3 regions of the Vreelandella arctica genome follow, and region 3 is predicted to be linked to each of the others. Evidence: predicted binding sites of a transcription regulator. Region 3 holds the regulator's gene; each other region holds the start of a gene.
The links. Region 3 encodes sigma-54, which starts transcription at its own class of promoters, with help from an activator protein. Its sites were predicted from a motif close to TGGCACNNNNNTTGCTNT; they were not measured.
Positions count from the first base shown of each region.

Region 1: the regulator sigma-54 is predicted to act here: its motif matches at 3,991-4,008, upstream of V8L70_RS17295 (ammonium transporter).
Region 2: the regulator sigma-54 is predicted to act here: its motif matches at 2,843-2,860, upstream of glnL (nitrogen regulation protein NR(II)).

Region 1 is NZ_JBANSN010000024.1:40,811-51,090, forward strand. Features, by position in the region: gene glnT (type III glutamate--ammonia ligase) at 1-806, shown strand, start outside; gene V8L70_RS17280 (class II glutamine amidotransferase) at 864-1,781, shown strand; gene V8L70_RS17285 (GltB/FmdC/FwdC-like GXGXG domain-containing protein) at 1,785-2,468, shown strand; gene V8L70_RS17290 (FMN-binding glutamate synthase family protein) at 2,482-3,807, shown strand; gene V8L70_RS17295 (ammonium transporter) at 4,205-5,542, shown strand; gene V8L70_RS17300 (LysR substrate-binding domain-containing protein) at 5,964-6,899, shown strand; gene V8L70_RS17305 (GlxA family transcriptional regulator) at 7,095-7,979, shown strand; gene glyA (serine hydroxymethyltransferase) at 8,205-9,503, shown strand; gene V8L70_RS17315 (sarcosine oxidase subunit beta family protein) at 9,551-10,280, shown strand, end outside.
Region 2 is NZ_JBANSN010000006.1:137,240-147,519, reverse strand. Features, by position in the region: gene V8L70_RS07595 (hypothetical protein) at 1-62, opposite strand, end outside; gene glnA (glutamate--ammonia ligase) at 596-2,002, shown strand; gene V8L70_RS07585 (DUF4124 domain-containing protein) at 2,159-2,707, shown strand; gene glnL (nitrogen regulation protein NR(II)) at 2,929-3,990, shown strand; gene ntrC (nitrogen regulation protein NR(I)) at 3,983-5,410, shown strand; gene V8L70_RS07570 (DUF6435 family protein) at 5,425-5,592, opposite strand; gene V8L70_RS07565 (YqiA/YcfP family alpha/beta fold hydrolase) at 5,679-6,209, opposite strand; gene V8L70_RS07560 (entericidin A/B family lipoprotein) at 6,215-6,346, opposite strand; gene V8L70_RS07555 (phosphatase PAP2 family protein) at 7,406-7,945, opposite strand; gene V8L70_RS07550 (glycosyltransferase family 4 protein) at 7,908-9,071, opposite strand; gene V8L70_RS07545 (SDR family oxidoreductase) at 9,271-9,936, shown strand; gene V8L70_RS07540 (DUF305 domain-containing protein) at 10,046-10,280, shown strand, end outside.
Region 3 is NZ_JBANSN010000008.1:176,485-186,764, reverse strand. Features, by position in the region: gene tldD (metalloprotease TldD) at 1-110, shown strand, start outside; gene yjgA (ribosome biogenesis factor YjgA) at 120-641, opposite strand; gene pmbA (metalloprotease PmbA) at 781-2,121, shown strand; gene V8L70_RS09970 (HPr family phosphocarrier protein) at 2,157-2,426, opposite strand; gene rapZ (RNase adapter RapZ) at 2,472-3,404, opposite strand; gene V8L70_RS09960 (PTS sugar transporter subunit IIA) at 3,516-3,986, opposite strand; gene hpf (ribosome hibernation-promoting factor, HPF/YfiA family) at 3,991-4,299, opposite strand; gene V8L70_RS09950 (RNA polymerase factor sigma-54) at 4,398-5,813, opposite strand; gene lptB (LPS export ABC transporter ATP-binding protein) at 5,978-6,727, opposite strand; gene lptA (lipopolysaccharide transport periplasmic protein LptA) at 6,739-7,248, opposite strand; gene lptC (LPS export ABC transporter periplasmic protein LptC) at 7,260-7,829, opposite strand; gene V8L70_RS09930 (KdsC family phosphatase) at 7,830-8,372, opposite strand; gene V8L70_RS09925 (KpsF/GutQ family sugar-phosphate isomerase) at 8,411-9,397, opposite strand; gene V8L70_RS09920 (ABC transporter ATP-binding protein) at 9,715-10,280, shown strand, end outside.

The sequences.
Region 1 (10,280 bases), on a different contig from region 3:
TCGATATTTATCAAATCGACCATGAAGATGCCAATGGTCAATTTGAGATCAACTATACCTACAGCGATGCGCTGACGTCCGCTGACCGTTTCACCTTTGTGCGCATGGCCGCTGGTGAGATTGCCAATGAACTGGGCATGGTGTGCTCGTTTATGCCCAAACCGCATGCCGACCGGCCGGGTAATGGTATGCACTTCCATCTCTCGATTGCCGACCAAGACGGCAAGAATGTCTTTGGCGATGACAGCGACCCGCAGAACCTGGGGCTTTCCCCCACGGCGTATCACTTTCTTGGCGGCCTGCTGCATCACGCGCCAGCGCTGTGTGCCTTCGCGGCACCCACGGTTAACTCTTATAAGCGTCTCGTCTCGGGCGGCTCCAGCAGCGGCGCAACGTGGGCACCTGTGTTCATTACCTATGGCGATAACAACCGTTCAGCCATGGTGCGTGTGCCTTATGGGCGTTTGGAGTTTCGTCTGCCGGATGCTGGCTGTAATCCTTATTTGGTGCATGCAGCTCTTATTGCTGCTGGCCTTGATGGTATTGACCGTCAACTGGATCCCGGCAAGGCACAAAACATCAATTTGTATGAACTGACGCCCGAGCAGTGTCGCGAACAAAACATCGATATTTTACCCCAGTCACTCTCTGAGGCGGTTGACGCTCTGGAAGCAGATTCCGTGCTGCGTGAAGGGCTTGGGGAAGCAATTACCGATGAGTTCATCAAGGTCAAGCGTGAGGAGTGGGCTGAATACAGCAGCCAGGTCAGCGATTGGGAAATCCAGCGCTACGCGGAATTCTTCTAATGATTGAGTCTTATCGAAACGTAAGACATGCACTGACGAATAAGCCGAGGTAATGCTATGTGTGGAATTGTTGGGCTTTATCTGAAAAAACCTGAACTAGAAAGTCGGCTGGGTGAATTGTTCGAGCCGATGCTTATTGCCATGACCGATCGCGGGCCGGACAGTGCCGGTTTTGCTGTTTACGGCGATGAATACGACGCTGGCGTTAAACTGACGCTGCAAAGCGACGATGCCGATTACGATTGGCAGGCCTTGGCCGATCGCTTGAACGCTGCCTTTGGTAGCTTGGACTCGTGGTTCCAGAATGCCAACGTGGCCGTGCTTAAGCTGGCCAGTGAAGAAAAGCAGGTGCTGAGCTGGGTGGCTGAAAACATCCCAGACGTCAGGGTGATGAGTGCCGGACAAAGTATCGAGATTCTAAAGGGTGTCGGGCTTCCTACTGAAGTGGCGGCGCGTTACAACCTTAAAAATATGCGTGGCAGCCATGCGATTGGCCACACGCGCATGGCCACTGAAAGCGCTGTCACGTTACAAGGCAGCCATCCGTTTTCGACCGGGCTGGATCTGTGCCTGGTGCATAACGGCTCGCTTTCCAACCACAACCGTCTGCGCGATAAGCTTAAGCGCCAAGGCATCAGCTTTCAGACCGACAACGACTCTGAAGTGGCTGCTGGCTACTTGACGTGGCGTATGTCCAAGGGCGAACCCCTCAATCAAGCCCTCAAGAGTGCGCTTAAAGATCTGGATGGCTTCTTTACCTTTACTATTGGCACCCGCGATGGTTTTGCCGTGGTACGTGACCCTATCTCCTGTAAACCTGCGGTGATTGCCGAAACCGACGATTACGTTGCGATGGCCTCCGAGTATCGTGCGTTAGCCGATCTGCCAGGCATCAAGGAAGCCAAGGTGTGGGAGCCGGAACCGGCGAAAATCTATGTGTGGGAACGTGATGGTGCAAAGGTGGAGGCCGCCTAACTTATGAAAACATACGACCTTTCAAGCGACAGCCTGCGTGAACTCAACCAGGCTCTTCACGATGCGGACATAACGGCCAGCGAACGTGAATGGCGCGTTGCTAATCCGAACGGGGCGCACAATATTGCGTGCGGATTAAATGATGCTATTAGCGTCGATATTGACGGCCACGCGGGGTATTACTGCGCGGGGATGAACCAGAAGGCCAATGTCACTGTGCATGGCAACGTCGGTGTTGGCGTCGCTGAGAACATGATGTCCGGCATGGTGCATGTTAAAGGCGATGCGTCCCAATCAGCTGGTGCCACGGCTCAGGGCGGCCTGCTGGTGGTTGACGGTAACGCGTCGGCGCGCTGCGGTATCTCCATGAAGGGTGTCGACATCGTCGTCAAAGGCAATATTGGGCCAATGAGCGCCTTCATGGGGCAATCGGGATGCCTGGTAGTGTGCGGCGATGCAGGTGAAGCACTGGGAGATTCGATTTATGAAGCACATATCTATGTCAAAGGTTCGGTCACTTCCCTGGGCGCTGATTGCATTGAAAAAGAAATGCGCCAAGAGCACTTGGATGAAGTAAGCGACCTGCTTAAGCGTGCCGGGGTTGAAACAGATCCTACTGCCTTTAAGCGCTATGGGTCGGCACGCCAGCTATACAACTTCAAAGTCGATAACGCCTCGGCCTACTAATCAGGAGCCTGACATGACCGATAAACAGAGTAATCCGGCACTGAGAGAGTCCGCGACCTTTGGTCGAGACGTCATCGCCGAGATCCAGCGCGCCGCCGAAACCGGTATTTATGATATTCGCGGCTGGGGGGCAAAGCGTAAGGTTCCGCATTTTGATGATCTGCTGTTTCTGGGGGCGAGCATGTCGCGCTACCCGCTGGAAGGCTATCGTGAAAAGTGCGGTACCGACGTTACCTTGGGGACTCGCTACGCCAAGAAGCCGGTCGTGATTGATACTCCGGTGACCATTGCGGGCATGAGCTTTGGAGCCTTGTCGGCGCAGGCGAAAGAAGCCCTGGGACGCGGCGCATCAGAGGTGGGCACCTCAACGACCACTGGCGACGGTGGTATGACCGCCGAAGAGCGCGGCCAGTCCACTAAACTGGTCTATCAGTATCTGCCGTCGCGTTATGGCATGAATCCTGATGACCTGCGCAAAGCCGATGCCATTGAGATCGTGCTGGGCCAAGGCGCCAAGCCAGGTGGCGGTGGCATGCTGTTGGGGCAGAAAATCTCGGATCGCGTCGCACAGATGCGCAATCTGCCCATGGGTATTGACCAGCGTAGCGCTTGCCGTCACCCTGATTGGACCGGGCCGGACGACCTGGCCATCAAGATCGCTGAGCTGCGAGAGATCACTGATTGGCAGGTGCCTATCTACATTAAGGTGGGCGCCACCCGCACTTACTATGACGTCAAACTAGCCGTTAAGGCGGGCGCCGATGTTGTGGTGCTCGACGGTATGCAGGGCGGGACAGCAGCAACCCAGGATGTGTTTATTGAACACGTAGGCATTCCCACCATGGCTGCCATTCCGCAAGCCGCCCAGGCGCTACAGGAAATGGGTGTCCATCGTGAAGTGCAGTTAATCGTTTCAGGTGGGATTCGTAACGGTGCTGACGTTGCTAAAGCCATTGCCCTGGGGGCTGACGCCGTGGCAATCGGTACCGCGGCATTGATCGCGCTTGGCGATAACCACCCACGTTACGAAGAAGAGTACCAGCAGCTCGGTTCTGCAGCTGGCTACTATGATGACTTCCAGGAAGGCAAGTGCCCAGCGGGTATTTCCACCCAGGATCCCGAACTGAGCAAGCGTCTGGATCCGGTGGCTGCCGGTAAGCGGTTAGCTAACTATCTGCGAGTAATAACGCTAGAGGCGCAGACACTAGCAAGAGCCTGCGGAAAATCTCATCTCCATAACCTGGAGCCGGAAGATTTGGTCGCTTTGAATATCGAAGCCGCAGCGATGGCCAGGGTGCCGCTTGCCGGTACTAACTGGATTCCAGGACAACAGTTCTAAGCCATGCGCGTGCAAGGACAAGGCACTGTTATATAGCATGTAGCCTTCACCTGTTATGGGTGGGGGCTTTTTTAATGTACTTTTTGCACCAGAAAGTGCTGTCTAAAACCTAAAAATCACTAAAACGGCTCGTGGTTATCATGAGTGGCCTCTACGTGTTTGGTAATTAAGCGTTTTGTTTCTTGGCATGAATAATGCTTCTTGAATACAGTGTTTAGTAAAATGCGGTGTTTAATAAAAAACGTGCTTAGTAAAAATACTGCGTTAAGTAAAAGAGCTGAAAGTGCACTAGCGCGATTGCTGCTTTTACGAGCTTGCCGCTTAGCAGAAAAGGGGGTAGGTGATTACGCTCGACCATTTCAACTTATAACTTAAATGATTGCTTAAGGGTAATAAAATGAACGAAATAAGTTTAGAGCTCAGTTATGCGCTTGATACTTTTTATTTTCTTGTCTGTACGGTGTTTGTCATGTTTATGGCCTGCGGCTTTGCCATGTTGGAGTCAGGGCTCGTCAGATCAAAAAATACCGTCGAAATACTCACCAAGAATGCGATGTTGTATTCGGTGGCCTGTATCGTCTTTCTGATAGTGGGCTATAACGTGATGTATCCCGCTAACCCGATCAGCAGCGTGATCCCTGGCCTGGGTTTCATGTTGGGCAGTGATCATAGCGTGTCGGATATTTCTGCTGGGGAGGGGGCGCCTTATTATTCTTCCATGGCCGACTTTATTTTTCAGGCAGTGTTCGCGGCAGCCACCATGTCGATTGTTTCTGGGGCAATAGCTGAACGTATGAAACTGTGGCCGTTTTTGATTTTTGCCGTGTTCATGGTGGGGGTGATTTACCCCGTGAATGGCTTTTGGAAGTGGGGCGGTGGCTTCCTTGATGAGATGGGCTTCCAGGATTTTGCCGGGTCTGTCGTGGTGCACATGGCGGGCGCCTCTGCCGCGCTGGCAGCGGTCTTGCTGGTCGGCCCGCGCAAGGGGCGGTTTGGCCCTAATGGCGAAGTCAGGGCTATTCCAGGTGCCAACCTGCCGATTGCCATGCTGGGCATGTTCATTCTGTGGATGGGCTGGTTTGGGTTTAATGGTGGTTCAATGCTGAAAATTGCCAGCGTAGACGATGCCAATGCGGTCGCCCGTATCTTCGTTAACACCAATACGGCCGCCGCATCAGGCATGGTGGCTGCAGCGCTGCTCTACCGGTTGATGTTCGGCAAAGCGGACATGACCATGGTGATCAACGGCGCCCTGGCCGGGCTGGTGTCGATTACCGCTGAACCGCTCTTGCCCAACCCAGGAATGGCAGTCGTGATCGGTGCTATTGGTGGTGTTGTGGTGGTGTTTTCCGTATTGGGGCTTGATCGGTTGAAAATCGACGACCCGGTCGGCGCCATTTCGGTACACGGAAGTGCTGGCGTATGGGGGGTCCTGGCCGTCGTCCTGACTAATCCAGATGCGTCTTTCATGATCCAGCTGATCGGTGCGGTTGTTGTTTTTGCCTGGATGTTTGGGGCTAGTTTGCTGGTGTTGTGGATCATCCGTATGACGATGGGCTTACGCGTCAGCGAACAAGAAGAGTTCGAAGGGATGGATGTTCACGAATGCGGTATGTCTGCTTATCCTGAATTCGTGTCTTTCACTACAAATACAGAAGCAACAGAAGGAAAAGCAAAGCGGGGCAGTGCTACCAAAACACATAGGGTGGCGGAGACCAGTCCCGAAGTGCGATAAGTGATCTATTGGTGCCAGGGGTATAGCAAGATTATGATAGTTAATAATTTTCCTGATAATTTACTTGTTGAGTGCCAACATGTATTTGCTTTTTCAGTCGACAAATACCAAGACGATTATGGCTGAGTAAGGCAAAACTGTAGAGCGAACGCGACATCCAGCCGAGGCTACTGCTTTCAAATGGTATTGTTAGCTGAGATAACCAAGCGTGTGGTACGGCAAACGTTATTTTGCCCAATTCACGGTGCGGTGCCGCATGTGAATTTTGTCTGTTGCCGTTGGACATTTTGAAGTAGGGTACGCTGTACGTGGTGGCCTAGGGCAATGAGCAATCCTGAAAGCTCTATAATGAAAACAACGCTGCATGTGACTAATTCACTTTATGACTAAACATATAGCACCAAATCAGACGCTTATCAGAATGCCGTCTCTGACGGCGGTGAAGTCTTTCGTTGCCGCGGCTCGTTACCAGAACTTTACCCGCGCCGCAGAGTCGCTTTGCGTGACACAAGCAGCGATCAGCCGCCAAGTAAGAGAGCTTGAGGGGTTTCTGGGCACCGATTTGTTCAAACGGGTAGGACGCTCGATAGAGCTTACCCAGGAAGGGTCGATTTTTTTCGATGCAGCCCAGCTATCTTTCCTGAATATTGCCCAGGCAGCTGACCGCATCCGAAACAATCGGGTTTCCAACGCAAAGCGGACGCTCACCCTGTGCTGCTCCCCCGCCTTCTCAGCGTTTTGGCTGTCGCTTCGCTTGCCAAGCTTTTTTAGCATGCATTCCAATATCGACCTTCAGGTTCTCTCGACCGAGAACTTTCTCACGATGGAACCGGGGGTATATCCAGATATTTTCATTACAAAAATGCAGAAAGTCAGGGAGGGTTATCACAGCATCCCCCTATTTCATGATGTGATTTATCCCATTTGTACGCCCAGCTACCTCGCAGCCCATCCTGAAATAAACACCTTGGAAGGGTTGCGCGACGGGGTGCTACTTAACTTAAGCCCTTACGGACGCTCGCAAGTGTCGGAGCATGTGAACTGGGAGTCATGGCTAGCCATCCATAAGCTGGAGTGTGCCGGAAGTTCTCAGAATGCAATCCATACGTTCAATGCCAATGACTATAGTATGCTGATACATATGACATTGAAAAATCAAGGAGTAGCGTTAGGGTGGGATCATCTTGTCGGCCCTTTGGTAGCTGATGGTCAACTCGTTAAGCCTATTGATAAAGAGTTAGTGCTTGAAGGCACGCGTCATTATCTTGCTTACCGTGAAGATAAAGCAACAGATGAAACTGTCTCTATGTTTCGGGAATGGTTCATGAGTCAATGTGCTGACTCAGTTAGAAAGTAATATTTTTAATATGATAGGGGCATTGTGGCTTTGACGATAACTAAATCTCAAGACCTTAAGTATGAACCTTTATCTGTGGGATTTTTATTGCTACATCGCTTTACGCTTTTACCTTTTGCTGCTTTTGCAGACTGTTTGCGCTTAGCTGCCGATGAGGGGGATCGTAGCCGTCAGCTGCATTGTCATTGGTCTTTCATGACCAGCACTGGCGAGGATGCAGAATCGAGTTGTGGCGCTGCCATTACACCCTGTATACCTCTGCAGGCCCCCTGCGAGTTTGATTACATCGTGGTGATTGGCGGGGTGCTGGACAAGCATAACCAAGTTGATTCAAAGGCAATAGAGTACTTACGCAAGGCCGCAGCGGAAAATGTACCGTTAGTCGGCGTGTGCACCGGCGTTTTTGTCCTTATCCAAGCGGGACTGATGGAGAAACGCCGTTGTTGTATCAGTTGGTACCATCATCGTGACCTTACCCAGCGCTTTCCCTCTATTGAGCCAGTAGCTGACCAGCTTTTTATCGACGAAGGCGATATTATAACCTGTGCAGGCGGAGCCTCCTCTGCAGATTTAGCTGCTTATCTTATCGAGCGTCATATGGGTAAAGCGTGGGCTATGAAGAGCCTGCATATCATGCTCATCGATGAACCTCGACCAGGTAGTCATGCTCAACCCCAACCCGTTGTTTATGTCAAAATTGATGACCGCATGGTTAGACGTGCCATTGCGATAGTTGAACAGCATTTAGGTAACCCTATACCGGTAGACGTACTGGCTGAACGTGTGGGTACCACGCGGCGCCATCTAGAGCGACGCTTTCGAGAGACGCTAGGAGTAAGCCCCCAAAAGTTCTCTCGAGAATTACGTTTGCGCTACGGCTTATGGCTACTTCACTACACCGGCAACAGCGTCACGGAGATAGGTGGCCGCTGCGGCTTTGCCGATACAGCACATTTCTCGCGTCATTTTCGCGCTTTTTTTGGATTGACGCCGTCGTATGTACGTAAACATGCTGATCAGGTGAATGGCGTCTCAGTCGATCCTCATTTTTTGCATATTCATGATGCCACCCTGTCTTAAAGACCTAGAATACATCACTGAACTTTGTTGTTGCTCTTCAAAAATAATTAACTTTCTATTGATTACCTCTCTATAACCCCCGTGCCTTGGCCGCGTTCATAAAACTTGTCGCATTTGTTCAATTCTTGACCCTCCTTCTTGGCTTTAAATCCAGGTAAGCGCGATCTTCCTTATTAGGACACTGATCCGACAACGATAATGCCGGGATAGAACCAGGAGAGAATTATGAACCAATTTAGCCTTGATGCGTTTGATGCTGGGGTTGCTGAAGCCATTGCAGAAGAAGTCATCCGCCAGGAAGCGCACATTGAATTAATTGCTTCTGAGAACTATACCAGCCGAGCGGTGATGGAGGCCCAAGGCTCTCAACTGACCAATAAATACGCTGAAGGTTACCCAGGGCGACGCTATTACGGGGGTTGTGAGTTTGTCGATAAGGTTGAATCGCTGGCCATCACCCGGGCGCGCGACTTATTCAGCGCAGATTACGCCAATGTGCAGCCTCACTCGGGAGCCCAGGCCAACGCTGCCGTTTTCATGGCGCTAATTCAGCCGGGAGACACCGTGCTGGGCATGAGCCTTGCCCATGGTGGTCACCTTACCCACGGCGCGGCCCCCAACTTTTCCGGCAAGCATTATCATGCGGTTCAGTACGGTCTGAATGTGGACACAGGAGAGATCGACTACGACGAAGTTGAGCGGCTGGCACGTGAACATCAGCCCAAAATGATCATCGCAGGCTTTTCTGCCTATTCGCGAGTCGTTGACTGGCGCCGCTTCCGGACGATTGCCGATGAGGTGGGGGCCTATCTGATGGTTGATATGGCGCATGTCGCCGGTTTAGTCGCCGCAGGCCTATACCCCAGCCCGTTGCCGCATGCGCATGTGGTGACCACCACAACGCACAAAACCCTGCGCGGGCCTCGTGGCGGATTGATTTTATCGGATCATGGTGATGAGGCGCTCTATAAGAAGCTAAATGGCGCGGTGTTCCCAGGCCAGCAGGGTGGCCCATTGATGCATGTCATCGCAGCCAAGGCCGTGGCGTTTAAAGAAGCGATGAGCCAGGATTTCGTCAACTATCAGCGGCAGGTGGTTGCCAACGCCCGCGCCATGGCGAATGTCTTCGTTGAACGTGGCTATGATGTTGTTTCGGGCGGCACCGACGACCACCTGTTCCTTGTGTCGTTAATCAAGCAAGGGGTGACTGGAAAAGACGCAGATGCCGCCTTGGGCCGGGCGCACATCACGGTTAACAAGAATGCCGTGCCGAACGACCCGCAGAGCCCTTTTGTCACCTCTGGCTTGCGCCTCGGTACGCCCGCCGTGACCTCCCGCGGGTTTGTCGAGGAAGATTGCGAGCAGCTCTCGACCTGGATTTGCGACATCCTTGATGTGCTGGCCAAGCAGGAAAGCACTGACCAAGTGGAGGCCGATGTTCTCAACAATGTGGCGGCGCTGTGCGCTCGTTACCCGGTGTATGGCAACGCCGCGTCGAACGTTAGCGAAACATCGATAGCTTGAGCCTGACCGTCACTAGGCTCTAACGGAGCCGATCGAGGAGAAAGTCTATGCAGCATTATTCCGGCTTCGGGTTGGTCAAACATGCGCTCAGTCACCATGAAAACTGGCAACGCCAGTGGCGCAACCCCATCCCCAAGAAAGAGTACGACGTGATCATTGTCGGCGGGGGCGGTCACGGTCTTGCGACTGCTTACTACCTGGCGAAAGAACACGGCATCACCAATGTGGCTGTGATCGAGAAAGGCTGGCTGGGTGGCGGTAATACCGCACGTAATACCACCATCGTGCGCTCCAACTATTTATGGGATGAATCGGCAGCTCTTTATGAGCACTCCATGAAGCTTTGGGAAGGCCTATCCCAGGATCTCAACTACAACGTGATGTTTTCACAGCGCGGCGTGCTCAACCTTGGCCACACGCTGCAGGACATGCGCGATATTCAGCGTCGAGTAAGTGCCAACCGTCTTAATGGCATTGATAGCGAGGCGCTGGACGCACGTCAGGTGCAAGAAATTGTGCCGATCCTCGACTGTTCCAAGCGCGCTCGTTATCCCGTCATGGGCGCTTCCTGGCAGCCGCGTGCCGGGGTAGCACGGCATGATGCAGTGGCCTGGGGCTATGCCCGCGGTGCCGATGCACGTGGCGTCGACATACTCCAGCAAACGGAAGTCACCGGATTCAAGATTAATGATGGGCGTGTCGTCGGGGTTCACACCAACCGGGGCGATATTGGAGCTAAAACGGTCGGCTGTGTCGCCGCGGGCAACTCCAGCGTGC
Region 2 (10,280 bases), on a different contig from region 3:
AAGTGGCGTGGCAACATGTTACCCGTCACCATGGCATCAACGATAAAGCAAACCGACCCCATTTGCCGACTCCGATTGTGAGCAAATCTATCAAATTGTAATTTATTGTAGTATCTGGCTTATTTGGGTAGCAAGTAAAAAAACTTGCGAGCCAAAAAAGAGGGCTCACTATTATTCATGCACTTTATTGGCGCATAAAACATTATTTTTGCCCTGTATTGGTGCGCTATGGCTTTTTTAAACAGCTGCCGAACCAGCATTTAGCTGCTATGCGTCATCAAGAGGCATCCTTGTCCACTTTTTAACGTTTATAAAACAATTGGTTGCTGATTTTTTATGCCATCTTGGTGCAGGGTTGGCATGTTCTCTGCATTATATTTGCAAGCGGCTAGCGGGCCGTAGGCATAAGCCCTACGACGTGCTAAAACGATAGCCGGTCTGAAATGCTCGCTGAGCGATTTGTTCACTAATGTCAGGCAAACGTTGAGCGAACAAGAATGACAAACGTGCGGTTTAGCGCGTATTTTGTCGAACAACACATTTATCGGTAGCTTACAGTCGTTAACTTTAAGCCACGCTCATACCGGAGGACTCTATGTCAGCCAAGACTCTCGCGCTAATTGAAGAACATGATGTTAAGTGGGTAGATCTGCGTTTCACCGACACTCGCGGTAAAGAACAGCACGTGACTGTGCCTGCTCGCGATGTGAACGAAGAATTCTTTGAGAATGGCCAGATGTTTGATGGCTCTTCTATCGAAGGTTGGAAGGGCATTAACGAATCCGACATGATTCTGCGCCCGGAAGATGGCACTGGCTATCTCGACCCCTTCACCGAAGATGCGACGCTGGTTCTGCGCTGCGACATCATCGAGCCGGCCACTATGCAGGGCTACGATCGTGACCCGCGCTCCATCGCCAAGCGCGCTGAAGCTTATCTAGAGTCTACTGGCCTGGGCGACACTGCGTTTTTCGGTCCTGAGCCTGAATTCTTTATCTTTGACGAAGTGCATTGGAAGTCTGACATTCAGGGCTCCATGTACAAAATCACGTCTGACGAAGGCGCTTGGGCGACCAGTAACCAGGTAGAAGGCGGTAACTTAGGCCACCGCCCGCGCGTTAAAGGCGGCTACTTCCCGGTTCCCCCGGTTGACAGCTTCCACGATATTCGTGGCGCGATGTGTAACACCCTGGAAGCGATTGGCCAGACTGTCGAGGTTCACCACCACGAAGTTGCCAACGCGGGTCAGAACGAAATCGGCGTTAAATTCAACACGCTGGTGAAGAAAGCTGACGAAGTGCAGGAAATGAAGTACGTGATCCACAACGTGGCGCACGCGTATGGTAAAACGGCGACCTTTATGCCGAAGCCGCTGGTAGGCGACAACGGTTCTGGTATGCACGTTCACCAGTCGTTCTGGAAAGGTGGTGAGAACCAGTTCGCCGGTGACGAGTACGCTGGCCTGTCTGAAATGGCGCTTTTCTATATCGGCGGCATCATCAAGCACGCCCGTGCCCTAAACGCCTTTACTAACGCTTCTACCAACTCGTACAAGCGTCTGGTACCTGGCTTTGAAGCGCCGGTCATGCTGGCCTACAGTGCCCGTAACCGTTCTGCTTCTATCCGTATTCCTTACACCGCTAGCCCGAAAGGCAAGCGTGTTGAAGCTCGCTTCCCTGATCCGACTGCCAACCCGTACCTGGCATTCTCTGCCATGTTGATGGCCGGTATCGACGGTATCAAGAACAAGATCCATCCTGGCGATGCAATGGATAAAAACCTGTACGACCTGCCGCCAGAAGAAGGCAAGTTAGTACCGACCGTAGCACACAGCCTGGATCAAGCACTGGAAGCCCTCGACGCTGACCGTGCGTTCCTGACCGAAGGTGGCGTGTTCACCGACGAAATGATCGATGCCTACATCGAACTCAAGATGGAAGAAGTGGAGCGTATCCGTATGACGACGCACCCCATCGAGTTTGATATGTACTACAGCTGCTAATCAGCGCTTTTAGCACCTAACTGCTACCATCACCCTAGCGGTGGTAACAGTTGATAAAGACGCAGTTGATCAAAACGCAGTTGATCAAAATAGTATCAAAACCCCGCTTCGGCGGGGTTTTTCGTTATTGAGGGTGTGACAAGTGTGAGGAGCAGTATGGGCAAGCTAACCACGTACACGATCAGCTTCTTGATGGCCGCTTTGCTGGGCATCGGGGCGGCCATCATGTCAGGTGCGGCTTTTGGGCAAACGGTTTTCAGGGTCATTGATGAGCACGGCAACGTTACGTTTACCGATAACCCTGGCCGCGGCGGGGAGGCGTTGGAATTGGCACCGTTGCCAAGCCTGCCGCCTGGGTTAAGCGCAGCTACGGCCAGTGTAGCCACGCCCGCTACTGGGCGCCCACGTGGCAAGCCAGGGCAGCCTTTTATGCCGTATGACCATTTTTCGATTGCACTGCCCCAGCAAGGCGCACGGCTGCCGGAGCGAAGCACCGCGGTGGAAGTGGCTATTGCGCCTCCGCTGCGCGATGACCACCAAGTGCGGCTGATAGTGAATGGAGAGATTAGCCAGACCGCGCTGCACAGTGATGTTTTCTGGTTAACGGGGCTTCCTGCGGGGCAGCACGAGCTTCAAGCAGAGCTACTGGATAGTAGCCAGCGTTTACAGCACCGCACGCCCGCAGTGACGATTACGGTTCCTTAGACCGGGTGGTTAAAATCTCGAATGCACTAAATTGGTGCGGTTGTGGAGGCATTTGGCGCGGTGATTGCGCTAAAACGATCCATCTTCTTTTATTGCTATGCCCGCAAGCCGTGCAACTAGGCATAAATGCATAATTGGCGCGCTTTTTGCAGTTCCCTCATTGATTATCCACCTGTAGGTCTGCAACGGCGATGGAAGACGTAATTTCTCAGGACACCACCATGCATCAGCGTTTGCTTGAACATCTCACCACGGCGGTACTGCTGCTGGACGGCGAGCTGCGTGTGCGCTGGATGAACCCTGCCGCTGAAGCCTTACTAGCGGTTAGCTTAAGCCGCGTTCACGGCATCAGCCTAGATACGCTTCTGGGCGGTGTTGACAGCATCGATGAGGTATTGGCTAAAGCGCGGGATGCGTTTCATCCTTACACCCAGCGAGAAGCGCGTATTACGCCGCTGAACAGTGAGCCGCTGACGGTCGACTACACTGTAACGCCGCTATCGGACGACGAGTTACTGTTAGAAGTGGAGCCGCGGGATCGGTTAATGCAGATCTCGCGTGAAGAGGCGCTGACCACTCGCCAAGAAACCATCAAGATATTGGCCCGTGGGCTTGCTCACGAAGTGAAAAACCCGCTCGGCGGGATTCGTGGTGCTGCACAGCTGTTAGAACGGGATTTAGACGATCCGGCGCTGCGCGAATATACCCATATCATTGTGGAAGAGGTGGATCGGCTGCGCGACTTGGTCGACTCCATGCTGGGCCCTAACCGTGTGCTTAAGCATGAGCCGGTCAATATTCACCGGGTGTTGGAGCGTGTACGCGCGCTGTTAATTGCCGAGCATCCCAGCGTTGTTATTAGCCGCGATTATGACCCCAGTTTGCCCGACCTTTCCGGCGATGAATCTCAAATGATTCAAGCGGTACTCAACGTTGCACGCAACGCCGTGCAAGCCATGAGCGATGCTCAAACCCCTGAACCTACCTTAATATTGCGCACCCGCGCCCGGCGACAGTTTACCCTCGGGGCGGAACGCCACCGCTTAGTCAGTGAAGTCTCGGTGATTGATAACGGCCCAGGCATTCCCGATACGCTGCAGGAAACGCTGTTCTACCCGATGGTGTCAGGACGCGCAGAAGGCAGTGGCCTTGGGTTATCGATCGCCCAGTCGATTTTGCACCAACATCAAGGATTGATCGAATGCGACTCACGACCCGGACATACCGAATTTCGTTTACTGATTCCATTGGTAATAATTTTACCGGAGAAGCGTCATGACTGAGGCTACACGTACCGATGTTGCGCGGGTGGTGATTGTCGATGACGACCGCGCTATCCGCTGGGTGCTGGAGCGCGCCTTGGCGCAGCCCGATCTCGATGTTGAGTGTATTGAGCGTGCAGATACAGCCCTTGCGCGTTTACTGGAAAGCCCTCCCGACGTGCTGGTCACCGACATTCGTATGCCAGGCATCGACGGCCTGGACTTAATGGCGAGAGTACGCGAGGCGCATCCCGATCTACCGGTGATCGTGATGACCGCCCATTCCGACCTAGACAGCGCCGTCGCTTCCTATCAGGGCGGGGCGTTTGAATACCTGCCTAAACCGTTTGACGTTGATGAAGCCCTGGCGCTGGTGCGCCGCGCCGTGGCCCACGCCCGGGAACGCCAACGACCGGTCGCCGTGCCGGAAGGCTTAAACGCTGAGATTATTGGTGAAGCGCCCGCGATGCAGGAGGTGTTTCGCGCCATTGGCCGTCTTTCTCACTCGCATATCACGGTGTTAATCAACGGGGAGTCGGGGACGGGTAAAGAGCGCGTTGCCCAGGCGCTGCATCAGCATAGCCCGCGTGCCGGTAAACCCTTTATCGCGTTGAACATGGCGGCGATTCCTCGCGACTTGATCGAATCGGAGCTGTTTGGCCATGAGAAGGGTGCTTTTACTGGGGCGGCACAGCAGCGCCAAGGGCGGTTTGAGCAGGCCAACGGCGGCACACTGTTTTTAGATGAAATAGGCGATATGCCATCGGAAACCCAAACGCGCCTGCTGCGCGTGCTGGCGGATGGTGAGTTCTATCGCGTCGGGGGGCATACGCCGGTCAAAGTGGACGTGCGTATCATCGCCGCTACTCACCAAAATCTAGAAGTGCTGGTGGATGACGGCCGCTTCCGGGAGGATTTGTTCCACCGCCTGAACGTGATTCGTATCCACCTGCCGAAACTGGCTGAAAGGCGCGAAGATATACCACGTTTAACCCGACACTTTCTGGCCGAAGCGGCGAAAGAGCTGACTACCGATATCAAGGTGCTGACCAGTGAAGCGGAAGCCCACCTAACACGCTTGCCGTGGCCCGGTAACGTGCGGCAGTTGGAAAATATCTGCCGGTGGCTGACGGTGATGGCGTCGGGGCGTGAAATCCTGGTTGAAGATTTGCCGCAGGAACTGCGCTCGCCAAGCGCTTCCGAAAGTAGCGCCCATGGCGATTGGCGTACGGCGTTTCGCGACTGGGCGGATCATGCCTTGGCCGAAGGCCATACCCATCTTTTGGAAGAGGCGGTGCCCGATTTTGAGCGGATTCTGATTGAAACCGCTTTAAAGCATACCGGTGGACGCAAAGGTGAAGCCGCTGAACTGCTTGGCTGGGGGCGTAATACACTGACCCGCAAATTAAAAACGCTGCTGCCAGCACTGGCTGACGAGTAAAGGCTAAGCAGTCGTTACTGCTCAAGGCGTTTAATCTCAGCCAATATCGCCTCAGCTTCTTCGGTAAGGGTGGCATTGGCGCGCATATCGCCGTTACGAGACGCTTCCATCGCGGCTTGCAGTTTACGCTCATAATTTTGCTGGAGTTTCTTTTTGGGGTCGCGCTTAAACATGCCAAACATAAGCAATTTCCTCACTATCTGGTTTTGGTGTACACCATTTGTATAGGTTTTGGTTGCTTGTGTCGAATGTTTGTTTTGGTCAGCGGTTATGCGTCGTTCTGAGAGTCCGCGCTGCATTGACATAGAAAGCGCTCAAAATCGACCAAAATGGTGTCGAGGCTGGCGTGTAAGCGGTGATCATCGTCCACCATTCTCAGCGACAGCCGCTGCAGGCGAGCACGTTCAATCACCGGTTCAGGGGCAACGATATCATCGCGCCAGCCGTGAACAATGTGCGTGTGGCGTGCCTGGATGGTGGGCGACGTTTCAGGGTAGGCGGCTATGCCTAACGCGGGGGCTAACAAAAAACAGCCTAATACGGGCTGCTGAGCGCTGACGGCCGCGCTTAGCCACCCGCCCAGGCTTGAACCTGCCAGTACACAGTGGGCAGGGTCATCACCGCGCTCGGCTATCACCTGTAAAAGATGCTGAAGACGTTGCTGGGGCTCTGCCATGCCTCGATAGTCCATTACCACGGGCTCACAATCATCTAGTTTTTCAGCAACGCCTTTTAGTGCCTGGATTTTAAGTGCCCCTGGGCCGCTCTCTAGGCCGTGGGATAAGTAAACAGTCATCATCACGTTTAGCTCGCTGAGCGTTGGATAGCTTCTCCACCCTGTTCGATATCCTCACCAGCACCCCGAATGGTATTGCAACCACTTACCAACAGAAGTGTGGTCATGACGAGTATGGCAAGCGCAATAGTACGTTTCATAGCGGTTTCCTCAAAGGCATGGGCGTGCGTCAAACATTGATAGAGCTGTCTGGACACTTTTTAAAGCAAAGCCTTTTTATAGCAAAGTGGGAAGGTTCGTTAGCAAAAATAATCGCTGTTGCGCCGTTTCGCCATCATTTTAATGTGTTTCAGCTAGATAGATGTGTCTTGATAACGTGTGCTTATGTCGCATGTGCCAGTTCTACACATCAAAAGTGCAGGGAAATTAGCCTATTTGGAGATGTTTGTTGTTTTTAAGTTATTGTTTTTAATTATTAATGTTGATTATTGGCATGGCTTGGCGCAGTCCCTGCAGCTACTGAGTAGTTGCGTAGAAGTTCAGTTGTTTAGCTCTAGCCGTTTAGATAATTGTTATTAGTAACTAAGTGAGTGGGTTGAGAGAAAAAAGGAAGGCAGGACGCCGAAAGACAAACAGGGAGTTAAGTTAAAGGACAATCCGCCCACTCACTGGTTGCAGCGCAAGGAGGCGCTGTTCATCAGACCAAGGAGTGGAGTCGGTGCAAAACGGCCATCTCGTGAAAACGGGGTGGTCTTTTTGCGTGCGAAAAATATTTTAAGTACTTGATTTTTATATATTTTAAAATTTAGCTTTTTGCATCGCTTTTGTACACACAGCTCTCGTACAGATAAAACCTGTGTTTTAGTCTATCCTTTCGATAAAACCAAATGTAGCGGTTAGAAAACGTCAACGTAACGACCGCACACGACCAGGGACAAGATTATGGCGATGGCATTGATGTTATGCATGTTTGTTTTGTTCTTAGGGTTTTCGGGGGTTGGTGTGTATATGATGTTTAAGACATCTTTCATGGCCACTATGGACGAGCGCGATGACATGCCTCCCGACATTTAACCAACTGCTCTAACCATAACAATTATTTAAAAATAACTAAAATGCCCGCGTAAGCAGGCATTTTGCGTTAGTGCTTCCAACGGCCTTTGCCTCGCTCAGGCACCATACGCTCGAAATAGAGCAAGCCAAATGCAAGCCAGCCCACGGTTAATAAGCGGTAAAAATAAGTCGGAAGAAAACGGCCATTACCCCATCCAATAAAGGCTGACCAAGGCAAAGGCATAGCCCAATGCAGCGCCTGCCAGTACATCACTCACATAGTGCAGCCCCAGTCCGACGCGGGAGATCGCAATCAGTAGGGATAGCGGTAGGATCACCGGTAGTAGCCAGGGGGTGTGAGCGGCTACTAATACGCTAAACATCACCGCATGCATGGTGTGGCCGCTGGGAAAACTATAACGATCACGTGCCGGTTCACAGCACAGGATGCCCTCGCTATAGGTGATAAAGGGCCGCTCACGACAGAGTCGTGTTTTTACCAGGCGATATACAGCTATGGCAAACAGCGCAATAACGCTGTACTGCATCAACCGCCACGAGCCGTTTGGTTGAAGCCAGGGCTGGGCCAGAATCAGCAGCACCCATACCGGCCAATCACCTAAGCGGCTGGCAGCTTGCAGAGTAATGCGCCAGGGGCGATACAGCGAGAGCCGCGATATGCGCTGGCATAATTGCCACTCTAGTAAATCAAGACGGTCGAATACGACAAGCGGACGCGGGCGCATGGTGAGCCTCCTGGGCTTGGTGTAAATAACGCAGAAACTGCTCTGCAATCCCTGTCCAGCTCTGTTCAAGTGCACGTAAGCGCGCTACTCGACCTAGGCGCGCGTAGTCAGCGGGGTGCTGGCACAGCTCGACCGCTGCCTGCTGAAAGGCAGCGCTATTGCCAGCGGGAACGGTAATACCGTTATAGCCACTATTAATGAGTTCGGCGCTGGCAGCATGCTCATAAGCCACCACGGCTAAGCCGCTGGCCATTGCTTCTGCGACCACATTCCCCCAGGTTTCTGAAAGTGAGGGGAAAATAAACAGATCGGCACTGGCATAGTGGCGAGCCAGCGATTCCTGCCCCACGAAGCCGGTGAAATGCGCGTCCGGCAGTGCTTTTTCCAGCTGTGCCCGCGCAGGGCCGTCGCCTACGATGACCTGAGCGATATCGGGACGCACTTCGCGCATGGCTTGAAGGCTTTCATGGAGCAGGGTGAGGTTTTTTTCGGCGGCTAACCGACCAACATAAAGTGCGACCGGCTGATGTTCGCCTACGCCCCAGCGCTGGCGCAATTGTGTATCACGATGAGCAGGCGAGAAGCGCTCTCCGTCTAGCCCACGTGAAAGCACATGGATATCCCGGATCCCTTGCTGTTGAAGCGTATTAGCTTGCTGATGGGTAGGCACTAACGTTAGGTCGCAGCCATTATGAAAGTAGCGAAGGTAGCGCCGTGTGGTCGATGCCAGCCAAGTAACACCATAATCTTCGCAGTAGTGATCAAAGTTCGTGTGCCAACCCGCCACTAGAGGGATATTGAGCCGCCGTGCCGCTTGACGAGCAGCCCAGCCGAGCGGGCCTTGGGTTGCTAAGTAGATAACATCAGGGCGATGTTGGTCCCAAAAGCGTCGTAATGTGGCGGGTGTGACTAATCCCACCTGAACATCGGAATAGCCGGGTAAAGCAAGGCGCTGCACTTGCAGTTCGCTGTTCACCCCCGTTGCATGACTAGGGGTTCTTGGGCGAGGACGAATAACATCAACCGGCACTCCTTGCCGACGAAGTTCGTAGCTTAACCGGCTCAGCGTATGGGCAACGCCATTAATATCCGGTGACCATGTTTCACTGACGATGCAGAGCCGCATAAGCGATCCATCCCTTTATCACGTTTTTATGCAGTGTGGGCAGAGTGAATGACACTGCCGAGTCAAATGGATGAACAAGCGATGACAACGTGGTAAGGAATGATAACGAACGGCAATGCCATGACTGTCAGAAAGCCAATCGCGCGATTATCACCTAGGCTGGGTAGGACGCATTATAAATGGCAACAGGGAGACAAACATGAAGCCGACAGTGGTAATTACGGGAGCCAATCGCGGCGTAGGTTTAGCGTTGGCAGAGCACTATTTTGACGCTGGGTGGCAGGTTATAGGCGTTTGCCGTCAGTCGTCGGAAGAGCTCGAACGCGTGGCTAATCAAGTGATTGAGAGCATTGATGTGACCCAGCCAGATGATATCGTCCGCCTGATAACGGCGCTCGACGGGCAAGTGATCACGCTGTTAATTAACAATGCAGGCATGCTGCGTGATGAATCGCTTGGCGATATTGATCTCGACAGTATCCGAGAGCAGATGGAAATTAATGCCTATGCGCCGTTGCGGGTGGTCGAGGCGCTGCTCCCCAACCTTGCCGAAGGCAGCAAAATCGCCAATATCACTAGTCGAATGGGCTCAATTGCTGATAACGACTCCGGTGGGCGCTATGGTTATCGAGCCTCTAAAGCAGCGCTGAATGCGTTTGGTAAATCGCTGGCAGTAGATCTGAAGCCCAAAGGTATTGCGGTAGCCCAGCTTCACCCAGGCTATGTGCAAACACGCATGGTCAATTTTGGTGGATTAATAAGCCCGCAAGAAGCTGCTTTAGGGATTGCTGCCCGTATTGAAGCACTGACACTAGATAACAGTGGTGGGTTTTGGCATAGCAATGGGGAGCTTCTTTCCTGGTGATCGTTGCGGGACATGAAAAGCATCCTTTGGTTGCACCGTTGTCATTCGCCAGGATAGCGAATCGGTATCTACACTCGTAACTCCGATAATTGGTTCAAGGAGGAATGCGATGAAAATGTATTTACGTTTCGGCGCTATGATCGTGACGGCGACCGTGATCATGTTGGGGTTGATGTACCTGAACACTTACCAGCTAGACCATGTCACTTTCAGTGAAACTCGTACTTACATGGCTATTGTCATGGGGGCCACGATGGCAGTGGTCATGCTGGGTTTCATGCTTGATATGTACTCCAAAAAGGGCGTGAACCTGGCTATTTTGGTGGGCAGCATCGTGGTCTTTG
Region 3 (10,280 bases):
TGGATACTGGTATTGGCGTGTGCGGTAAAGAGGGGCAGGGCGTGCCGGTCGGTGTCGGCCAGCCTACCCTGAAATTGGATGAGCTGACCGTCGGCGGTACGCAATCTTAAGTGCAGGCCTTAAAGAGCGAGCGTTTCGCGCAGGTGTTTGAAGAGTTTACGCGAGCTGGTCGGCGGTTTGCCCTGTTCGCGTTCCCGCTGAGCGTTACGAATTAATTGACGCAGCGTTTGGCGGTCGGCATCGGGGTGTTCGGTCATGAATAGGTCGACAGCCTCATCGCCCTCGTCAATTAAGCGCTCCCGCCATTTTTCGAGGCGGTGGAAAGCGTGGTCGCGCTGCTCCTGCTGTTGATCAATGGAGTCGAACACGGCCTGAATGGCAGCCAGATCCTCTTTACGGATTAACTTGCCGACGTACTGCATATGGCGGCGGCGGCCCTCATGGGAGCGGATGCGCGAGGTTTCCTCGATAGCGCGTAGCATATCGTCGGAAAGCGGGAAGCGGGCGCGTTCTGCCGGTCGCATGGCAATTAAGGTTTCCCCAAGTGCTTGTAAAGCATGCATTTCACGTTTGAGTTGCGATTTGCTAGGGCGTTCTTCTTGGTCTTCTACTTCAACTGGATCGGGACGTTGCTTACGCATAGTGTGACTCACTGACAAGATTCGTTGCAGCATTATAACAGCTGCGAGTACAACATTGATTCGCCGAAGACACTCTCTTGAAAGGCACTCTCTTGAAAGATATTTGGTTGAGAGTCATTCGGTTGAAAAAGGAGGCCATATGGCACAAGCATTTGATGCATCTGCTCAGCAGTCGTTACTGACCGCGCGGGCCGAAGAGGCGCTAGCGCTGGCGAAGCGATTGGGCGCGGATGCCGCAGAGGTAGGCGCAAGTGTGGATCAAGGCATAGGCGTCAGCGTTCGCCAGGGTGAAGTTGAAACGGTTGAGCTTTCGCGCGATCAAGGTATCGCCGTTACGCTTTACGTGGGCCAACGTAAGGGCAGCGCTTCTTCTACAGACGCCAGCAGCGCCTCGATTCAGGCAGCGGTGGAGAAAGCGCTAGCGATCGCTCGCTATACCGGTGAAGACCCGGCGGCAGGGTTGGCCGATGGCTCACTGATGGCGACCGAGCTGCCGGACTTAAAAGTGCATTATCCCTGGGCGCTCACCACCGACCAAGCGATTGAATTGGCACTTGCCTGCGAGCAGGCGGGGCGTGATGTGGAAGGCATCTCTCAATCGGACGGCGCGTCACTCTCAAGCGGTGAAGGCGTGCGCGTTTACGCCAATAGCCACGGCTTTTTAGGCACTCAAAAAGGCAGCAGCCATTCGCTGTCGTGCATGCTGATCGCCCAAGATACAAGCGGTATGCAGCGCGACTACGACTATACCTCTGCCCGTGATCCACAAGCGTTACGTGACCCTGCCGAGGTGGGCCGTGAAGCGGCTGCCCGCACATTGCGTCGGCTGGGTGCCAAACGTCCGCCCACGGGTACCTTTCCGGTCCTGTTTGATCCGTCGTTAGCCGGTGGTTTGATTGGTCACTTACTCGGCGGTATCGCCGGCGGGGCGTTATACCGCCAAGCCTCGTTTCTGTGTGATCGGCTCGGTACGCCGCTGTTTCCCGATTGGTTCAGCCTTGAAGAGCGGCCAATGGAAGTCGGTGCCACGGCGAGCTCGCCATTTGATGGAGAAGGGGTACAGACACGCAATAACCGCTTTATCAACCAGGGCTCTATTGCCAGCTATATGCTCTCTTCTTACAGTGCTCGGCGGCTGAGTATGCAAACCACGGGTAATGCCGGTGGGGCGCGTAATGTACGCCTAATGGCGCCGTTGCAATCCCGTGATAGCTTGCTGCAGGAGATGGGGCAGGGAATTTGGGTGACAGAACTGATGGGTCAGGGCGTCAATGGCGTGACCGGTGACTACTCCCGCGGGGCGGCGGGCTTTTGGGTGGAGAACGGTGAAGTGCAGTACCCGGTCGAAGAGTTCACCATTGCCGGTAACCTGGAGCGGATGTTCGCCGGGTTAGTGGGGATTGGCGATGACACCGATACCCGTGGCAGTGTTCACACGGGCAGTTGGTTAATTGACGCCATGACGGTGGCCGGTGACTAATCCTCAGCAACTTAAACTTTAGCAACCAGAACCGATTACTGATCTTCTTCAAAGCGGGCATCGAACAGCGCTTGAATCGCATCAAGCGCCTGTTCAGCGTCATCGCCTTCGGCGTTGATGATGAGCTCGGTACCGCAGGGTGCCGCCAGCATCAGCAACGACATAATATTGGCGGCGTCGGCGACCTGTTGCTGTTTATAAACCCTTATTTTAGCCGTATAGCGCTGGCCGCATTTGACCAGTTTTGTCGCCGCGCGGGCGTGGAGTCCGCGTTGATTGGTAAGTGTAAGTATTCTTTCTGGCACCCTGGTTCCTTTTTGCCGAGTGGTGTCATTAATGGGTAGAAGCGCTTAGGAAGTCTCTTGCCGCTCGTCAGTATGATGTGGGTTATCCAAGGCGGCATCAGGCTGCTCACTTAGCGTGTACTGCAAGCCTAGCTCCCGATGGCGCAGCTGAACTTCACCCATTCCAGGCGCCAGCCGTTTAGCCAACTGCTCAACCATATAGACCGAGCGGTGTTGTCCCCCCGTGCAGCCAATGGCAATGGTCATGTAGCTGCGCTGGCTATTTTGGTAGGCGGGCAGCCAGCGCTCAAGCCATGCCTGTATATCGTTGCTCATGGCATCGACAATCGGATAGCTGGTTAAGAAAGCGACGATGTTAGCGTCGCGGCCAGTGAATTGGCGCAGCGTTGGATCCCAGTAAGGGTTGGGCAAACAGCGAACGTCGAATACTAAATCGGCATCTAGTGGTACACCACGTTTATAACCGAATGACTCAAGCGTTAGCGTCAGTTTATCCGGCCGCTGATGTGCCACCTGGTCGGTAATGCGTCGGCGTAAGTCGTGTACCGACAACCGCGATGTGTCGATCACTAGGTCGGCTAGATCGCGAATATCCTCTAGCGTCTCCTCTTCTTTGTTGATCGCCTCTTCCAGGGTCATCTCGCTATCTCGGGTCAGCGGATGGCGTCGCCGGGTAGCGGAGTAACGTTCAAGCAGGATGCGGGCATCGGTGGTCAGGTAAATAACTTGAAAATCAATCTTACGCTGGCACAGTTCCTCTAATAACGTGGGCAGACGTTCCAGTGCGCCAGGTAAGTTACGCGCATCAATACTGACCGCCAAATGAGCGCGGTCGCCCTGATCGCGTAATTGATCCACCAACGACCCGAGCAGCATGGCGGGCAGGTTATCAATGGCGTAGTAGCCAAGATCCTCCAGCGCTTGTAAGGCGATAGATTTACCTGACCCGGAGCGGCCGCTAATGATCACCAGTTGCATAGAGTCTCGCTTTGCTTAGATCAAGCTGCATTGGGGGTGGTGGGCGAAGCATCAACTTAGCGTGTAAAATACCATTAGTTGGCTTTCACAACTTAAATTGGCGTTAACGACTTAGGACGTTGAATGCTCACGCATTTTGGCGGTAATAAGCTCAAGCAGCTCGCGCTGACTGCCTGCCTTGCGCAGCTGGTGGCGAGTATCCGCATCATTCATGATGGTCGCTACCTGGCCGAGTAGGGATAGGTGCGTGTCGTCTGCCTCTTCGGGTACAAGTAGGACAAACACCAGATCAACTGGGTCGCCATCAATGGCGTCGAAATCAATCGCTTCTGACAGTTTTAAAAAACCAGCGATAGGCGCCGAACAGTGCGGGCTGCGTGCGTGTGGGATAGCCACGCCATTGCCGATACCGGTGCTGCCTAAGCGTTCTCGACCGATTAACCGGCTAAACACTTCTTGGCTGTCCAGGCTGGGCGTATTTTGTGCGATAAAGGTGCTGAAAAATTCCAGCACCCTTTTTTTGCTGCCCCCGGGCACGTCGAACAGAACGCGTTCCGGGGGGAGTATGGTTTCCAACGTCATTGAATTAACGCACACCTGCGCCTTGGGCGCGGGCTTGTGCTTTTTCCTTATGTTTAACGAGTTGTCGATCGATTTTATCCGCTAGGGCGTCGATAGCGGCGTACATATCACTGTCGAGGGCTTCCGCATGTAAATCAGCACCTGCGGCGTGCAGTGTGCAGGCGGCCTGTTGGCGCTCTTTCTCCACTGATAAGGTGACTTGCACCGTGGTTATGTTGTCGTAATGGCGCTCTACACGTTCAAGCTTTTCGTTGACATAGTCACGCAAGGCGTCAGTCAGATCTACGTGATGACCAGTGATATTTACTTGCATTGACGTACTCCTTATCCATCGGACTGTACTTCGATTGTAACCCTTTTTGCCGCGTTGCAAAGCCCTTGTCGAGAGTTTCCCTTAATCGTTGACGAGTGCTAGCGAAGACGACGTCGTTCGCTGGACGAGAGGATGCCCATGGCTTCACGATATTTAGCCACTGTACGACGCGCTACTTGAATGCCGCCTTCATCCAGTAGCGTGACTAAGCGGCTGTCAGAAAGCGGTTTGCCCGGCGGTTCTTCCTGAATAAGTTTTTTGAGCCTGGCGCGAATAGCGGTGCTGGAGTGGCTGTCGCCATCTTGGCCGCTCACTTGGCTTGAGAAAAAGTATTTAAGTTCAAACACACCACGGGGCGTATGGATATATTTTTGCGTGGTGACCCGTGAAATCGTTGATTCGTGCATCTCCACGGCTTCTGCTATGTCAGCCAATATCAGCGGTTTCATGGCTTCTTCGCCGTGCTCTAAAAAGCCAATTTGCCGGGTGATAATTTCGCGACCCACGCGCAGCAGCGTATCGTTACGGCTGGAGAGGCTTTTGATTAGCCAGCGCGCTTCTTGGAGGTGCTCTTTAAGAAACTGGTTGTCCTGGCTTTTGTCCGCACGCTTTATCAAACTGGCATAATCGGGCTGAATGCGCAGCCGCGGCAAGGCTTCTGGGTTGAGCTCTAGGTGCCAGCCTTCGTGGTTATGGCGAACTACCAGGTCGGGCGTCACATAGCTGTCGGCGGTGTCACCGTAGGCGCTACCGGGGCGTGGGTCGAGGCTGCGTATCAGTTGAATGACATCGGTCAACTGCTCGTCGTCGAGCCCTAAGCGGCGCTTGAGTAGGCGTATGTCGTCTTTACCCAGCGCTTCAAGAAACTGGCGCACTAAGCGGCGAGCGGGGACGAGTAGCGGTGTGTCGTCCGGGAGGGCTGCGAGTTGCAGCATCAAACATTCGCGCAGATCGCGAGCAAAGATGCCGGTCGGTTCAAACTGCTGGAGTTTGAGCAGAATCGTTTCTACTTCGCGCTGGCTAAGCCCGTCAATTCCCTGGGCGCGTAGGCCTTCACGAATATCATTGAGCGGTTGGGTCAAGTAGCCGTTGGCATCCAGTGCGTCGATTAAGCTCTCTGCAACGAGCTGTTCACGAACACTGAAATCCGTCATGGCAAGCTGCCAAAGCAGGTGACCATGAAGGCTTTGTCCGGCGGCTTGGCGCTCAAAATCTGGGCCTTCACTGCTGTTGCCGCCCAGGCTGTTTGAATCTTGATAGGTATCTGACCAGTCGCTATCTACCGACAGTTCAGTGGGTATGCTCTCTGACCACTCCTCCTCTTTAGGCTCGCTGACAGCCTGTTCGCTGAATTCATCCTCTTGCTCAAGCATGGGATTGGCATCCAAGGCCTGCTGAATTTCTTGCCTCAGATCCAGCGTAGAGAGTTGTAATAGGGCAATCGCCTGCTGCAGCTGAGGAGTCATGGTCAGCTGTGTGCCAATACGCAGTTGTAGAGAAGCTTTCATGACCATCTGAGAACCACGCGTTAATCGGAAAGCTTCACCCTAGTGCGAGAGAGTATCGGTTGCAAGTGCAATAAACATGCCATTGGTAGTAAAGTTGTTGCAGAGCGCTATTTACAGAACCAAAAAATAGGTTTATGGGCAGGCAGTGATTGTAGGCGCCGCTGATCAGTTTAGAGGCGAAAATCAGCACCCAGATATACGTCTCTGACCTTCTGATTATCGAGAATGGCACTGGGTGAACCGCTGGCAATGATTTGCCCATCCCCAACGATATAGGCGATGTCGCAAATATCCAGGGTTTCACGTACGTTGTGGTCGGTAATCAGTACGCCAATATGGCGCTGCTTCAGCGCGCGAATGATGGTTTTGATCTCACCTACCGAGATGGGATCAACGCCTGCAAAAGGCTCATCGAGCAAAATAAAGGCGGGCTCAGTGGCTAGCGAGCGGGCTATTTCTACACGCCGACGCTCGCCACCCGAAAGGCTCATCCCCAGGTTGTCGCGAATATGGGTAATGTGGAAGTCTTCGAGTAGCGCTTCAAGGCGCTGTTCGCGGTCGCTACGGTTAAGCTCTTTACGGGTCTCGAGTATCGCCATAATATTATCGGCAACCGAGAGCTTGCGAAAAATAGACGCCTCTTGAGGTAGGTAGCCAATCCCTGCCGCTGCACGTTCGTGCATGGGGGCGCGGGTTAAATCCACATCGTCGATACCCACTTTGCCCGCGTCGGATTTGACTAGCCCGACAATCATATAGAACGAGGTGGTTTTACCCGCGCCGTTGGGGCCCAGTAGGCCGACAATGCTGCCTTGGCAGATCTCCAAATTGATGTCTTTAACCACTCGGCGGCGTTTGTAGCTTTTAGCCAAATGGTGGGCATAGAGGGTTTTGATCGGCGCGGTGTCAGCAGTTGCCACAGCTTTGCTCCCTATTGTTCAGGCTGAAGGGTCATACGTATGCGCTGGGGCTCGCTGCCGTCAACGTCAGAGCGTGCTTGAATCACTTCACGGTCAATAAAATACTCAAGGCGCCCGCCGGTGAACGTGTCTTCTAGCTGGATCAGCTCGGCTTGGTCAATCAGCTCTACGCGGCGCTCAGCGACGTGATAAATAATCCGTCGAGCCCAGCCTTCAGTGGGACCATCTTGGCCCTCCACTTGATGACGCAGGTAGGCGCGTTCACCGGTGGATGTCGCTTTCGATAGTTCGCCAGCCTCGTTGCGTTCGATCTCAACACGCTCGCCTCGCAACTGCATTTCGCCTTGGCGAATATCTACATCCCCGGTGTAAACGGCGGTGCCGGCCCGCTGGTCGAGATCTAAACGGTCAGCTTCCACTTCTACAGGGGCTTGTTGTGACGTTTGGGCCAGTGCCGATAACGGCATCGTGAGGGCAAAAAGAGTGGTGGAGAAAAGGGCTGTATAAATAATGGCTTTCATGGCGGCTCCTCTTAAGGTTGCGTGGCCGGGGGGTGTGTGCCGCGCACATTATCATTTAGGCGGACCTGGCTGGTGTTAAGCCACGCGTCCATACGTGAAGCGCTCATTTGCTGGGGCGGTTGCTGCAGTAATACCGGTGTTTCACTCCAAGCATGTTGATTAAGGCCATCATAATGCAATAGCTCGGTATCAAGCTGCCAGCCTTCATCCGGCGCGATCAGTCTAGCCGAGCCCGACATCAACAGTGCCTGGGTGGCCGTGTTGAGCGTGCCTACATCGGCGCTAGCCAGCCACTGACGGTTTTCACTATCATACAGTACCGCTTGAGGCTCTTCCGTCCAGGTTTCGCTTCGCTGCGGCGTATGGATAAGTCGCGGCGTTTTTAGCGACTGCAAAACGTTGCCGTTATCGCCGAACAGGGTGATCTCAGCATTTTCCAGTACGTGGCCTGGCTCTTGAGCCTGTGCGTCGGGGTCGATGCTGATGTCTTGAGGCCCGCGGGGGTCAAGCCATACCAATAGAGCCCCTAAGGCAATCACCAGTCCGGCTAGCCAGATGCGTACTTTAAAGCGTTTAACCATTTAATTGCGGCCGTGCAGGTAGGTGTCGAGCACCGCGCTCCAGTGCCCTTGAGCTTCAAGCAGCGTATCGCAGATTTCGCGCACGGCACCGTGGCCACCCAGGCGTTCGGTGGTCCAGTCGGCGTGGGTGTGCATATAATCCGGTGCGTTGGGTACGGTAATGCCGACGCCACAACGCTTAATAGCCGCAAGATCGGGGAGGTCGTCGCCACAGTAGGCCACTTGATCAAGCTCGATATCGAGGCGCTGACAGAGCCCCCGCAGGGTAACCAGCTTGTCTTCACAGCCTTGATGGACATGGTCGATACCCAGGGCGGCGGCGCGTTGACTCACCATGGGAGAGTCTCGGCCGGTTATCAGCGCAACATGAACGCCCACACGTTTGAGAAGTTTGAGCCCATGGCCATCCTGGGTGTGAAACGCTTTGATTTCGATACCATCGGCCTGAAAGTAGAGGCGGCCGTCGGTGAGAACACCGTCAACATCAAGCGCCAATAGGCGTACGCGGCGAAGTCGATCGAGTAGCGCAGCAGGTAGGGTCATAGAGCCTCCATATTAGTAAATTCTTAAATTAAGTGTAGTTAAATAACACCGCTGGCGAGCAGGTCATGCATGTGTAAGGCGCCAATAGGTCGCTGTTGTTCATCAACCACCGCCAGCGCGGTAATACGGCTCTCTTCCATGATGCGTACCGCTTCGGCCGCCAGGATGTCGGGGCCGATACGCTTGCCCGGTCGGGTCATGACATCATCCACGAGCACTTCACGCAGATTATGGAATTGATCTAACGTGCGGCGTAGGTCGCCATCGGTGTAGACCCCGGCCAATCGCCCTTCGCTATCCACCACACAGGTAAAGCCAAGCCCTTGCCGGGTAATCTCTAGTAAGGCGTCGCGCAGCGGGCTGCCCAATGCGACCTGGGGCAGGCGTGTGCCGTCGTGCATCAGATCTCTAACGCGCAGCAGCAAGCGTTTGCCTAAACTGCCGCCGGGATGGGAGAGGGCAAAATCTTCAGCGGTAAATCCACGCGCCTCTAGTAACGCCACTGCCAGCGCATCGCCTAGGGCGAGGGCGGCGGTGGTGGAGCTGGTGGGGGCGAGGTCCAGCGGGCACGCCTCACGCTCAACGCCACTGTTTAAGTGCGCATCGGCGTGTTTGGCAAGCGTGGAGTTTGGACGCCCCGTCATGCTGACTAGCGGTATGCCCAGGCGTTTAAGCAGTGGTAAGAGCGCAGTGACTTCGGCGGTTTCACCCGAGTTAGACAGCGCCAATACCACATCGGAACGGGTGATCATGCCTAAATCGCCGTGGCTGGCTTCACCAGGGTGAACGAAAAAAGCTGGTGTGCCTGTGCTGGCAAGTGTGGCCGCCAGCTTACCAGCGATATGCCCCGACTTGCCCATGCCGGTCACCACCACGCGGCCTTGGCAGGCGAGAATTAGCTCGCAGGCACGGTCAAAACTTTCGTCTAGTTTGGCTTGAAGGCCGCCAATGGCTGCCTGCTCAATTTGCAGCGTACGCAATGCACTTTCGCGTAGTAGGCTGGGTGGAGCGAGAGGCTGGCGCATAGCGTTTTCTCTTAATCCTTGAACATATAAAAAGTAGTAACCATCAAGAATAACATCTTGGCACCCTTTATAGGCAGTCGTTGAGATAGTAGTTGGAGACGTTAGCCCGGGTGCGTTTTGACTATAAGGCGGCCTGCTACCGGTTCGCTATCAATAAATGGGTAGGCCAGTAGAAACACTCAAGCGTGCCGACGTGTTTTGTAGCGTTATAGTACAATGTTTGATAATGTTTTAGAAACACTGTTTTATAATCGCGATAGCCGCAAGTAGGGTATGATGGCTAACCCAAGTGCGCCTCGTTAAGAGTCAACTGATCCATGATAGATGCTCCATTTATTGAAATTGAAGACCTCCATTTTTCACGTGGCGATCACGAGATTTTTCGCGGCATAAATATGACGATTCCTCGCGGCAAAGTAACCGCGATTATGGGGCCAAGCGGTACTGGTAAAACCACACTGCTTAAGCTAATCGGCGGGCAGTTGACCCCTGAGCGTGGGCGGATAGTGATTGATGGGCAAGATGTTCATCGGCTATCTCGTAAGGCGCTATTTACGTTACGTAAGAGAATGGGAATGCTATTTCAAAGTGGCGCGCTGTTTTCCGATTTAGATGTATTCGAAAACGTTGCCTTTCCGTTACGCGTACATACTGATTTGCCCGATACCATGGTGCGCGACCTAGTGCTACTTAAGCTGCAGGCGGTCGGGCTGCGCGGTGCGCGTCACTTGACGCCCGCAGAACTGTCGGGAGGCATGGCGCGTCGGGTCGCACTGGCTCGCGCCGTGGCGCTGGATCCGGAGTTGATCCTGTATGACGAACCTTTCGTTGGTCAGGATCCCATCTCTATGGGCGTTTTAGTGCAGCTTATCAAGCGCCTTAA